3 regions of the Limnobaculum parvum genome follow, and region 3 is predicted to be linked to each of the others. Evidence: riboswitches for the same ligand, from Rfam matches in the RefSeq annotation. Region 3 holds a riboswitch; each other region holds the start of a gene.
What was found. Region 3 has a riboswitch for thiamine pyrophosphate ahead of thiB (thiamine ABC transporter substrate binding subunit). Riboswitches for the same ligand answer to the same signal wherever they lie in the genome.
Positions count from the first base shown of each region.

Region 1: another riboswitch for thiamine pyrophosphate. It lies ahead of thiM (hydroxyethylthiazole kinase); the one in region 3 lies ahead of thiB (thiamine ABC transporter substrate binding subunit).
Region 2: another riboswitch for thiamine pyrophosphate. It lies ahead of thiC (phosphomethylpyrimidine synthase ThiC); the one in region 3 lies ahead of thiB (thiamine ABC transporter substrate binding subunit).

Region 1 covers NZ_CP029185.2:1,023,533-1,026,809, reverse strand. The annotation lists gene epd (erythrose-4-phosphate dehydrogenase) at 1-254, shown strand, start outside; gene thiD (bifunctional hydroxymethylpyrimidine kinase/phosphomethylpyrimidine kinase) at 430-1,230, opposite strand; gene thiM (hydroxyethylthiazole kinase) at 1,224-2,039, opposite strand; TPP riboswitch at 2,074-2,177, opposite strand; gene HYN51_RS03885 (HlyD family efflux transporter periplasmic adaptor subunit) at 2,227-3,277, opposite strand, start outside.
Region 2 covers NZ_CP029185.2:388,972-392,248, forward strand. The annotation lists gene thiC (phosphomethylpyrimidine synthase ThiC) at 1-1,321, opposite strand, end outside; TPP riboswitch at 1,418-1,532, opposite strand; gene rsd (sigma D regulator) at 1,642-2,139, opposite strand; partial or broken gene nudC (NAD(+) diphosphatase) at 2,242-3,017, shown strand; gene hemE (uroporphyrinogen decarboxylase) at 3,123-3,277, shown strand, end outside.
Region 3 covers NZ_CP029185.2:2,779,919-2,783,195, forward strand. The annotation lists gene HYN51_RS11645 (DUF5862 family protein) at 1-243, opposite strand, end outside; gene HYN51_RS11650 (DJ-1/PfpI family protein) at 619-1,296, opposite strand; TPP riboswitch at 1,448-1,569, shown strand; gene thiB (thiamine ABC transporter substrate binding subunit) at 1,647-2,654, shown strand; gene thiP (thiamine/thiamine pyrophosphate ABC transporter permease ThiP) at 2,630-3,277, shown strand, end outside.

The DNA.
Region 1 (3,277 bases), 1.8 Mb from region 3:
ATACCTTTCAGGGTATTGTGGATTATACCGAACTGCCGCTGGTCTCCACCGATTTCAACCACGACCCGCACAGCGCCATTGTCGATGGTACACAAACCCGAGTCAGCGGTCAGCATCTGGTAAAAATGCTGGTATGGTGTGATAACGAATGGGGATTTGCTAACCGTATGCTGGATACCACACTGGCTATGGTTGCCAGTGAGCAGTTATCGGAAGAAAGCTCCGCTGAAAAAGTCACGGAACACAGTCTGTAGTCTTCACTGTGTTTGTTACCTGACAGGAAAACCTAATAAATAAGCGTCAATGGACAATCCGGTCGTAAAACCTAAAGCGCGTATATTAGTTTCGTGCTCGACCGGAAGACCATCTGAACTCAACCATAGAGTGTGTCGGGCCTAGCCCGTTAGTTAATTACAGAAGATTTTATTATCACCACCAGCGATGAAAATGGTGTACCGGGCCGATGCCGTGCCCCACTTCCAGACTGTCCGCCATGATCAATGCCTGCTGCAAATAATCTTTAGCCATTTGTACCGTCTGCGCCCAGCTATCACAGCGAGGGCGTAACGCTGCCAGCGCGGCGGAAAGCGTACACCCGGTTCCGTGGGTATGTTTCGTAGCGATTCTTTTGGCACTAAAGCGCAGCGTTTGCTGTGGGGTAATCAACCAGTCCGGGCTTTCCGCCTCACTTAAATGACCGCCTTTCATTAACACCGCCGAACAGCCCATCCCTAACAGCGCTTTCCCTTGCTCCAACATTTCTGACTCACTGGTGGCAACAGGACAATCAAGCAGAGCGGCAGCTTCCGGTAGGTTAGGCGTAATCAGAGAAACTATCGGCAACAACTGACGGCGAATGGCCTCTACTGCATCCAAAGCCAGTAACGGATCGCCACTTTTCGCTACCATCACGGTATCCAGCACCACATAAGGAATGGGGTAGCGTTTTAATGACTCAGCCACGACCTGTACAATATCTGATTCGGCCAACATGCCAATTTTGGCACTGTCGATACGCACATCGTCCAGCACCGAACTAAGCTGGGCTGCCACAAAATCAGGCTCAATGCGATAAACTGACTGCACACCGAGGGTGTTTTGTGCAACCAACGCGGTTATCACGCTGGTACCATAAGCACTCAAGGCAGAGAAGGTTTTTAAGTCAGCCTGTATGCCAGCACCGCCGCTGGGGTCGGTACCGGCAATAGTTAATGCATTAATTCTCATAATGTTTTACCCATCAGGTGTTCTGGTTGCAGTTGATAAAGTAAATCAAGAAAACGAGGAACAAAACTCCCCGGCCCGGTCGCTGCTCCGGCAGCCATACCACCGCAAAAGGCCATCATCATGCAGGCACTGGCAACCAGCTCGAGAGCCTTCTCTTTATCCAGTGATAAAAATGCGGCCACTACCGCCGATAACGCGCAGCCCGTTCCCACCACTCGGGTCATTAACGGATCGCCAAAAGGTAAGGCATAGCAGGTTTGACCGTCGGTCACATAATCAATAGCGCCGGTCACCGCCACGACGGCACCACTGTGGTTGGCTAACTCGATGGCGGCGGGTAGCGCAGCTAAAGAGTCATCGGTGCTGTCAACGCCGCGTCCTGCTGAGTTAAAACCGGCCAGCGCCATAACTTCGGAAGCATTACCGCGAATGGCTGTGGGTTTCATGGTCAGTAATTGGCGGGCGAAGTCGGTACGGTAGCCCAGTCCGCCGACCGCTACCGGATCCAAAACCCAAGGAACACCCGCACCATTTGCCGACGCAACGGCCAGCAACATAGCTTCTGCCTGAGTTTCATTCAGGGTTCCCACATTGACCAGAAGCCCGTTGGCAATCGCGCTAAAATCACCGACTTCTTGTCGAGCCACCACCATTGCCGGTGAAGCACCTAAAGCCAGCAGAACATTGGCGGTAAAATTTTGCACCACCTGATTCGTCAGGCAGTGAACTAAGGGGGAAGCGGTTCGTAGTTGCGTCAGCCAATGGGCCGCAGCAGAAGCGGGAAAAGGTTGAAGGTTGTGAGATAAATTCATAAAGCTCCCAACCGGCGTTAAAGAAGGCAGTACCGGTGGGATACCGTGACTTCCCTACGCTGGCATAATCCAGATCAGGTAATACGGGTGATATCTCAGCCGCTGTACATGTTGCACAGGGCACCCCGAGTCGAAGTAACATATTAGACGATTGAGTCAAAGGATCAAGACATTGTCGGGGGAATCATTAACGTTCCCGCAATGCCTCCTGCACCTTATTCAGCGGTTTAATCAAATAATCCAGCACCGTCTTCTGTCCGGTTTTAATCTCTACGTTGGCAACCATGCCGGGCATAATCGGAAAACGCTTACCGTTTTTATTATGCAGATCGGCATTTTTGGTGCGTACATAAACCCGATAATAGTACTGATCTCGCCGCACCTCATCCTGTATGGTATCCGGTGAAACCACCACCACGGTTCCATCCAGATTGCCATAAATAGAGGAGTCGTAAGCGGTAAGTTTGACCGTTGCCGGAAGATCTGGCCGAATATACGCGATATCACGCGGGTTGATTCGGGTTTCAATCAGCAGATGGTCTTCCAGCGGCACAATCTCCATTAACTTACCGCCCGGAGGCAAAACGCCGCCCACGGTGGTGACCTGAATATCTTTTACCACACCATGCACCGGAGAATAGAGCGTGGCGCGATCCAGTTGATCGGCTTTGCCCGTCATCCCCTCCATTTGGGCATCCAGCTCGGCGTTATTTTTTACCTGTTCCTCACGCGCCCGCACCGCATACTGATTACGTGCTTCATCAATTTTTCCCTGTAACTCAGAGGCCTGACGCTGCAAGCGAATCACTTCAACCCGGCTGGCGGCCCCTTTTTCAATCAGTGGCTGGGTCATTTTCAGTTCGGCGTTAACCAGATCGTACGAACGCTGCAAGTTGGAAACCGTTTCGTCCCGATTACGCCGCCTTGATTCATACAGTTGACGTTCCCGCGCCACCAGTTCTGGTTCCTGTAATGTATCGGGACTGAATTCCAGCGGTGCCCCAGTCAATTCAGAACGCAAACGCTCTGCAGAGGCTCGCAGAGTTCTAACCCGTGATGCCGCCTCACCATAGTTAGACTGGAAACGTTTAGGATCGAGCTGGGCCAGCACCTGTCCCTTGTTAACAATGTCGCCTTCATGTACCGGCATGGCAGAAACAATGCCGCCATCCAGACTCTCTATGACCTGAGCGCGAGTTGAAGGCGTCACTTTCCCCGTTCCCACGGTCACTTCATCT
Region 2 (3,277 bases), 1.5 Mb from region 3:
GGCGAATCATGTGCATGGGAATATGACCAGGGCCTTCAATCATTACCTGAACGTCATACTCCCAAGCGATTTTGGTGAGTTCACCGAGTGTTTTTAGTTCTGCAAACTGTGCTTCATCATTGGCATCCTGAATGGAGCCGGGGCGCAGGCCGTCACCCAGCGAAAGTGCAACATCGTACTGGCTGCATAACTCACAGATTTCGCCAAAGTGTTGATAGAGAAAGTTCTCCTGATGGTGAGATAAGCACCATTTCGCCATGATAGCGCCACCCCGAGAGACAATTCCCGTCAGGCGATTGGCGGTCATCGGCACATAACGTAGCAGCACTCCGGCATGAATGGTGAAGTAATCGACGCCTTGTTCAGCCTGCTCGATCAGCGTGTCTTTAAATACTTCCCAACTGAGGTTTTCAGCAATACCGTTAACTTTTTCTAGAGCCTGATAAATGGGGACGGTACCGATAGGCACCGGGCTGTTACGAATAATCCATTCGCGTGTTTCATGAATATAGCGCCCGGTAGAGAGGTCCATTACCGTATCGGCGCCCCAGCGGGTAGACCAAACCAGTTTCTCGACTTCTTCTTCAATAGAGGAGGTCAGTGCTGAATTACCAATGTTAGCGTTCACTTTTACCAGAAAATTTCGGCCGATAATCATGGGTTCTGATTCTGGGTGGTTAATATTCAGAGGAATGATGGCTCGGCCTGACGCTACCTCATTACGGACAAATTCCGGGGTGATATTGTCCGGCAATACGGCACCAAAGTTTTGCCCTGGGTGTTGTTGCTTCAATACCTCGGTGCGAATCCGTTCCCGCCCCATATTTTCGCGGATGGCAATAAATTCCATCTCTGGGGTTACGATACCCGCTCTGGCGTAGTGTAACTGGGTAACGCGTTTGCCGGGTTTGGCTTTGCGGGGTGCGGGGAGATGCGTATAACGCAGATGGTCTAACCCTTCGTCAGCCAACCTTTTTTGGGTAAAGAGTGAGCTGACCTGAGGCAAAAACTCAGAATCACCACGTTGTTCGATCCAGTTTTTCCGTAGCGTTGATAGCCCTTGTCGAACATCCAGCGTTGCCAGAGGATCGCCATAGGGACCTGAAGTATCGTAAACCGGTATGGCTTCATTGTCCTGATATTCAGGATTTTCTTGGTGGCCACCCACCAGCGTTGGTGATAACTGAATTTCACGCATGGGAACACGCAAATCGGCTTGTGAGCCTTGCAGATAGATACGTTTTGAATTGGGAAAGGCGCTTCCCTGTAGCTGGTCAATAAATTGCTGCGCCTGAGCGCGTTGGGTTCTTCGGTTAGACATAGCAAGCTCCTAATATCATTAAGGATTGCTTGTCCGGAGCTCGGAGAGGGAGTAATGATAAAGCCGAAAAGGCGTTAAACGTTTTCGGTTTATCTGAATGATATTACTCTTGTTCCCTTCGCGGGTATTAGCCCGATCAGGTTCCGCGGATCCCGAATTAACGGTCTCAGCCTGTGTCACTAGGTGGCACTAGGCACTCCGACAAGATTAATCACCAAACACAGTGATACAACACAGTATAAGTCAGCTAACAAAAACCATAAGTGGTTTTCCCGCTCGGTTTATACTCAAATGGTGCCAGAAATTAGCACCACCTTTAGTTATTTTTCTGATGCAGTGGATGAGTGATGGCTAAGCCAGCTATTGGTCGCTTCCTGAATCAGTTTATCTTCCAGCGAGAAGCGTCTTTCCAACAGTTCACCAACGGTTGAAAGATCTTCATGCAGTTGTAATATGGTGTCTTCGTTGATGCCCTTTTCGACATAATTGTCGTAGAACGCCATAATCTTTTGGGTATTCTCTTCTAATCTCGGGTAGGCTTTTTGGCCAATAAGCAGATTTGGGCTACTGGCGCCCTCTTCCTGAGTAATGACTTTGTCATAAATATGAAAATGGCAAGAGGAGAGATAGTCCACCAGATGGTGTCCAAAATCGATTAGGGCTTTCTCATCGAGAGGGACATTTTTTTCTTTATTTGGCTTAATACCAACAAGACGGTAATAAGTAACCAGTAGGTTTTTACGTGATTCTAACCACTGATCAATCAGTTTGATTTTGCCGCCCACGCGCTCGGCTAAGCTTTCGAGTTGGTTTAGCATAGTGTTTCCAGAGTGATGGCTGTTAGTAAAATAGCAAGTTAAAGTAATGTAAATCTATTGTTGTTAGATTGCCAGCAAATTAAGAGGTTGAGCAAAACGTTTATGGAACAACAACTACAAGGTAATGAATCTGGCTGGTGGTTATTGAGCCACGCCGGGAAATTATGGTTGCCAAAAGGTGAGGTTCCCTGTGGTAGTGCTAAAGATTTTGGCTTATCCGGTGAAAAAGCCCATCGAATTGGTGAGTGGCAAAGTGAGTCTGTTTGGCTGGTATGTAAAGAACGCTCAAGGGATATGGCTTCGGTTCGGCAATTGCTAAATGAAGACCGTGGATTGTTTCAACTTGCAGGCAGAGCGGTTCAGCTAGAGGAATTCTATCGGGCACATAAGTTCTGTGGCTACTGTGGTCATCCTATGTATAGCAGCGATCGGGAGTGGGCCTGTTTGTGCAATAACTGCCGCCAGCGCAACTATCCGCAAATTGCCCCTTGCATTATCGTTGCGATCCGTCGTGAAGACCGGATTTTACTGGCGCAACATAACCGCCATCGAGGGGGATTTACACCGCACTGGCTGGCTTTGTTGAAGTGGGGGAAACACTGGAGCAAGCGGTAGCCCGAGAAGTACAAGAAGAGAGTAATTTGCAGGTGACTAATCTGCGCTATATCTCCTCTCAGCCTTGGCCGTTTCCACACTCCCTGATGATGGCTTACTTAGCTGATTACGCGGGCGGAGAACTGAAAATCGATACTTCAGAATTGCTGGATGCTGACTGGTTTCGCTATGACAATCTTCCTCAACTTCCTCCTCCGGGTACGATAGCGCGTCGATTGATTGAAGATACCATCGCATTATGTCGATCTGAGCATGATGATTAGCATTTTGCCGATTAGGATATGGGGTAGATATAGTAATATGCCCTCTTTATATTGGAAGAGCTTGTTGCATGTTACAATGCGCGCAATACCAGAAGGATAAAAATAATGAATCAATTAAAAAACGATCGCTATCTGCGTGCGTTATTACGCCAACCTGTTGATATAACCCCTGTCTGGATGATGCGTCAGGCCGGGCGTTATTTACCTGAATATAAAGCAACCAGAGCTGAAGCCGGTGATTTTATGTCGCTGTGCAAAAA
Region 3 (3,277 bases):
GAATCCACCAACAGCGCCATAAATACCACCAACAACGCTAGCTACCGCTGCCCCAACAGCTGAACCAATCAGGCCAAAACCCAGAATGCCGCCACCCGCTTCGCCAGCAACTTTAGTACCTAAACCTAGGCCCGTTGAAAAACCATCGCCAAGGCCAACTAAAGCGCCTTCTATAGCATCACTAAAGTTTGCAGCCCAAGCACCACTCACTTGCTCAATTTCACTATTTTGTAATTCACGCATGATAATTCCCTTTTATGGATATATTAATCAATAAAAAATATTGATAGAAAAAAAAGCCTTAAATATTTAAGGCGAGTTTATTTTTATCACAAATAATTTTTTTATTTCTATTGATTTAAACCAATTTTACATCCTAAATAAGGCTGAATAATTAAAAAATTAAATAAAATGAGTAAACACTTAGCATCCTACCGATAGATAAGATCGCCATAAGGAGATGTCTTAATATCGACTTATTTTCATAGAAATAAAAAGACCACTTCAACGATAAAGCAAAATATATTAATGACTATTGTTGATAAATATCTTTTTTATAAATGGCGATTAAAAACAATAGTGAGTCGCACCAAGAGGCGCATCTCGCTATTTTCTTTCTCACTTCCGTACTTTTTTGGCGACTTTCTCAGACACCGCCTGCCGCTGTTGCTGAAATACTTGAGTCGTTGTACGAATTCTATCAACCAACTCTATTTCTGCGCTAGCAGGTGACCCGCCAACAAAGGGTGGTGCAGGATCATACTCCATTCTGAGTTGCACCATTTTTGCTTCTTCCGGTCCCCTTATTTTGCCCAATAACGTCAGGGCAAAATCAATACCAGAAGTCACACCGGCTCCCGTTACTCGATTACCATCAACCACCACTCGCTGATTCACCGGCTCAACGTCAAAATAGGCCAGTTGCTCAAGCGAAAGCCAGTGGCTGGTTGCACGATAGCCGCTCAATAATCCAGCCGCCGCCAAAACTAAAGAGCCAGTACACACCGAAGTAACATACTGAGCGCCTTCTGCCTGTTGGCGTAAAAAAGTAAGTATTTGCTGATCTTCCATTAACGCCAACTGGCCTGGACCACCAGGAACAAAAAGAATATCGGCTTGAGGAGATTGTTGTAAAGTGACCGTTGGCAAGATTGTCAGGCCGTGCGTATCCCTAACTGGCTCAAGGGTTTTCCACACCAGATGGACATTAAATTGCTTAACGCTGGAAAACACCTCAAATGGCCCCGTTAGATCTAATTGCGTCATATTAGGGTACAACAACATAACAACATTCATTTATGACTCCGAAATCATTAAACAAACGGACACTCGTTTTGTTTCGTCTCACTATACGCTATCCACGTAAAACCACCGATAATGAAATAAGTTAGTATTCACTCCTGATAATAATCCCCTTCCCCACGGACAAAACAGACTCTACAATGTGTCCTTCTCAACGGGGTGCGACATAAAGCTGAGAATGTGTTTAACGTGTGAAATCACACCAGACCATACCCGTAGAACCTGATCCGGTTAATCCCGGCGGAGGGATTTGAGAGTGTGTTCAGTTTCTTCCTATGCCTACTGAATAGCTTAACCAACTCAAAGACCTTTGTTTCCGACTGAACTATTTAGGGGAGTGCAAAGTGTTTAAAAAACTCATCACCGCAATCGGGTTTCTTGCCGTTTGCCCGTTTCTGGCCAATGGGGCAGAAAACCGTCCAACGTTAACCGTCTATACCTATGACTCTTTTGCTTCTGACTGGGGCCCCGGTCCGAAGATCAAGAAAGTCTTTGAAGCACAGTGCCAATGCGAATTGAAACTGGTTCCGCTAGCTGATGGCGTTTCATTGCTTAATCGTTTAAAGATGGAAGGTAAAAAAAGTACCGCAGACATGGTATTGGGATTAGATAATAATTTGCTGGTTGCTGCGAAACAATCCGGCCTGTTTGTCCCACACAAGCTGGATGTAAATGCCCACTCACTGACGCTACCCGGCGGCTGGCAAGACGATACCTTTATCCCGTATGACTATGGCTACTTTGCCTTTGTCTACAATACGGAAAAATTAAAGACACCACCCAAAAGCCTGAATGAGCTGATTGAAAGCCCGGAACAGTGGCGAATTATCTATCAGGATCCACGCACCAGCACCCCAGGACTCGGTTTACTGTTGTGGATGCAAAAAGTGTACGGCGATAAAGCGCCACAGGCCTGGCAAAAGCTGGCGAAGAAAACAGTCACTGTAACCAAAGGTTGGAGTGACGCTTACGGCCTGTTTCTTAAAGGTGAGGCCGATTTAGTCCTCAGCTATACCACCTCTCCGGCCTACCACATCATAGAAGAGAAAGATAATCGCTATGTCGCGGCTAACTTCAGTGAAGGTCACTATATGCAGGTTGAAGTTGCAGGTCTGCTGGCTAATAGCAAACAGCCCGAGTTAGCAGCTAAGTTTATGGCTTTTATGATGACGCCGGCATTCCAACAGGAAATCCCAACCACCAACTGGATGTATCCGGTTATTGATATTCCACTCCCAGAAGCCTTCACTCAAACAGCAAAACCTTCAGCAACACTGGAATTTAGCCCTGAAGAGGTAGCACAACACCGTAGTTCATGGATTCAGGCATGGCAAAACGCCGTCAGCCATTAATCCCTTCCTGGCTCTGGCCGGGTTTGATTGCTGCAACGCTGATCCTCAGCGTTGCGCTTGCAGCTTTTGCTGCGCTATGGCTTTATTCTCCTGCAGGAGATATCCGACAGCTATTGAATGATAGCTATCTGTGGCACGTCGTACGCTTTACCTTCTGGCAGGCATTCCTGTCAGTGTTGGTATCCCTGATACCGGCTATTTTTGTTGCCCGCGCACTCTACCGCCGGCGTTTTATCGGTAGAACGTTAATGTTACGTCTGTGTGCAATGACGCTAGTATTACCGGTGCTGGTCGCTGTTTTTGGCTTACTTAGCGTATATGGTCAACGAGGCTGGCTGGCTAATTTGCTAAATGCTCTGGGGATAGACTATGCTTTTTCACCCTATGGATTACAGGGCATTTTACTGGCTCATGCTTTTTTCAATTTACCTCTCGCGACACGGCTCCTTCTCCAATCGCTGGAAGGTATTGCCGTTGAACAACGCCAGCTCGCCGCTCAATTAGGTATGAGCTCGTGGCAGCGTTTTCGTTTTGTTGAATGGCCAGCCCTAAAGCGCCAACTTCTGCCAACCGGTGCGCTAGTGTTTATGCTATGTTTTGCCAGCTTTGCTACCGTATTATCC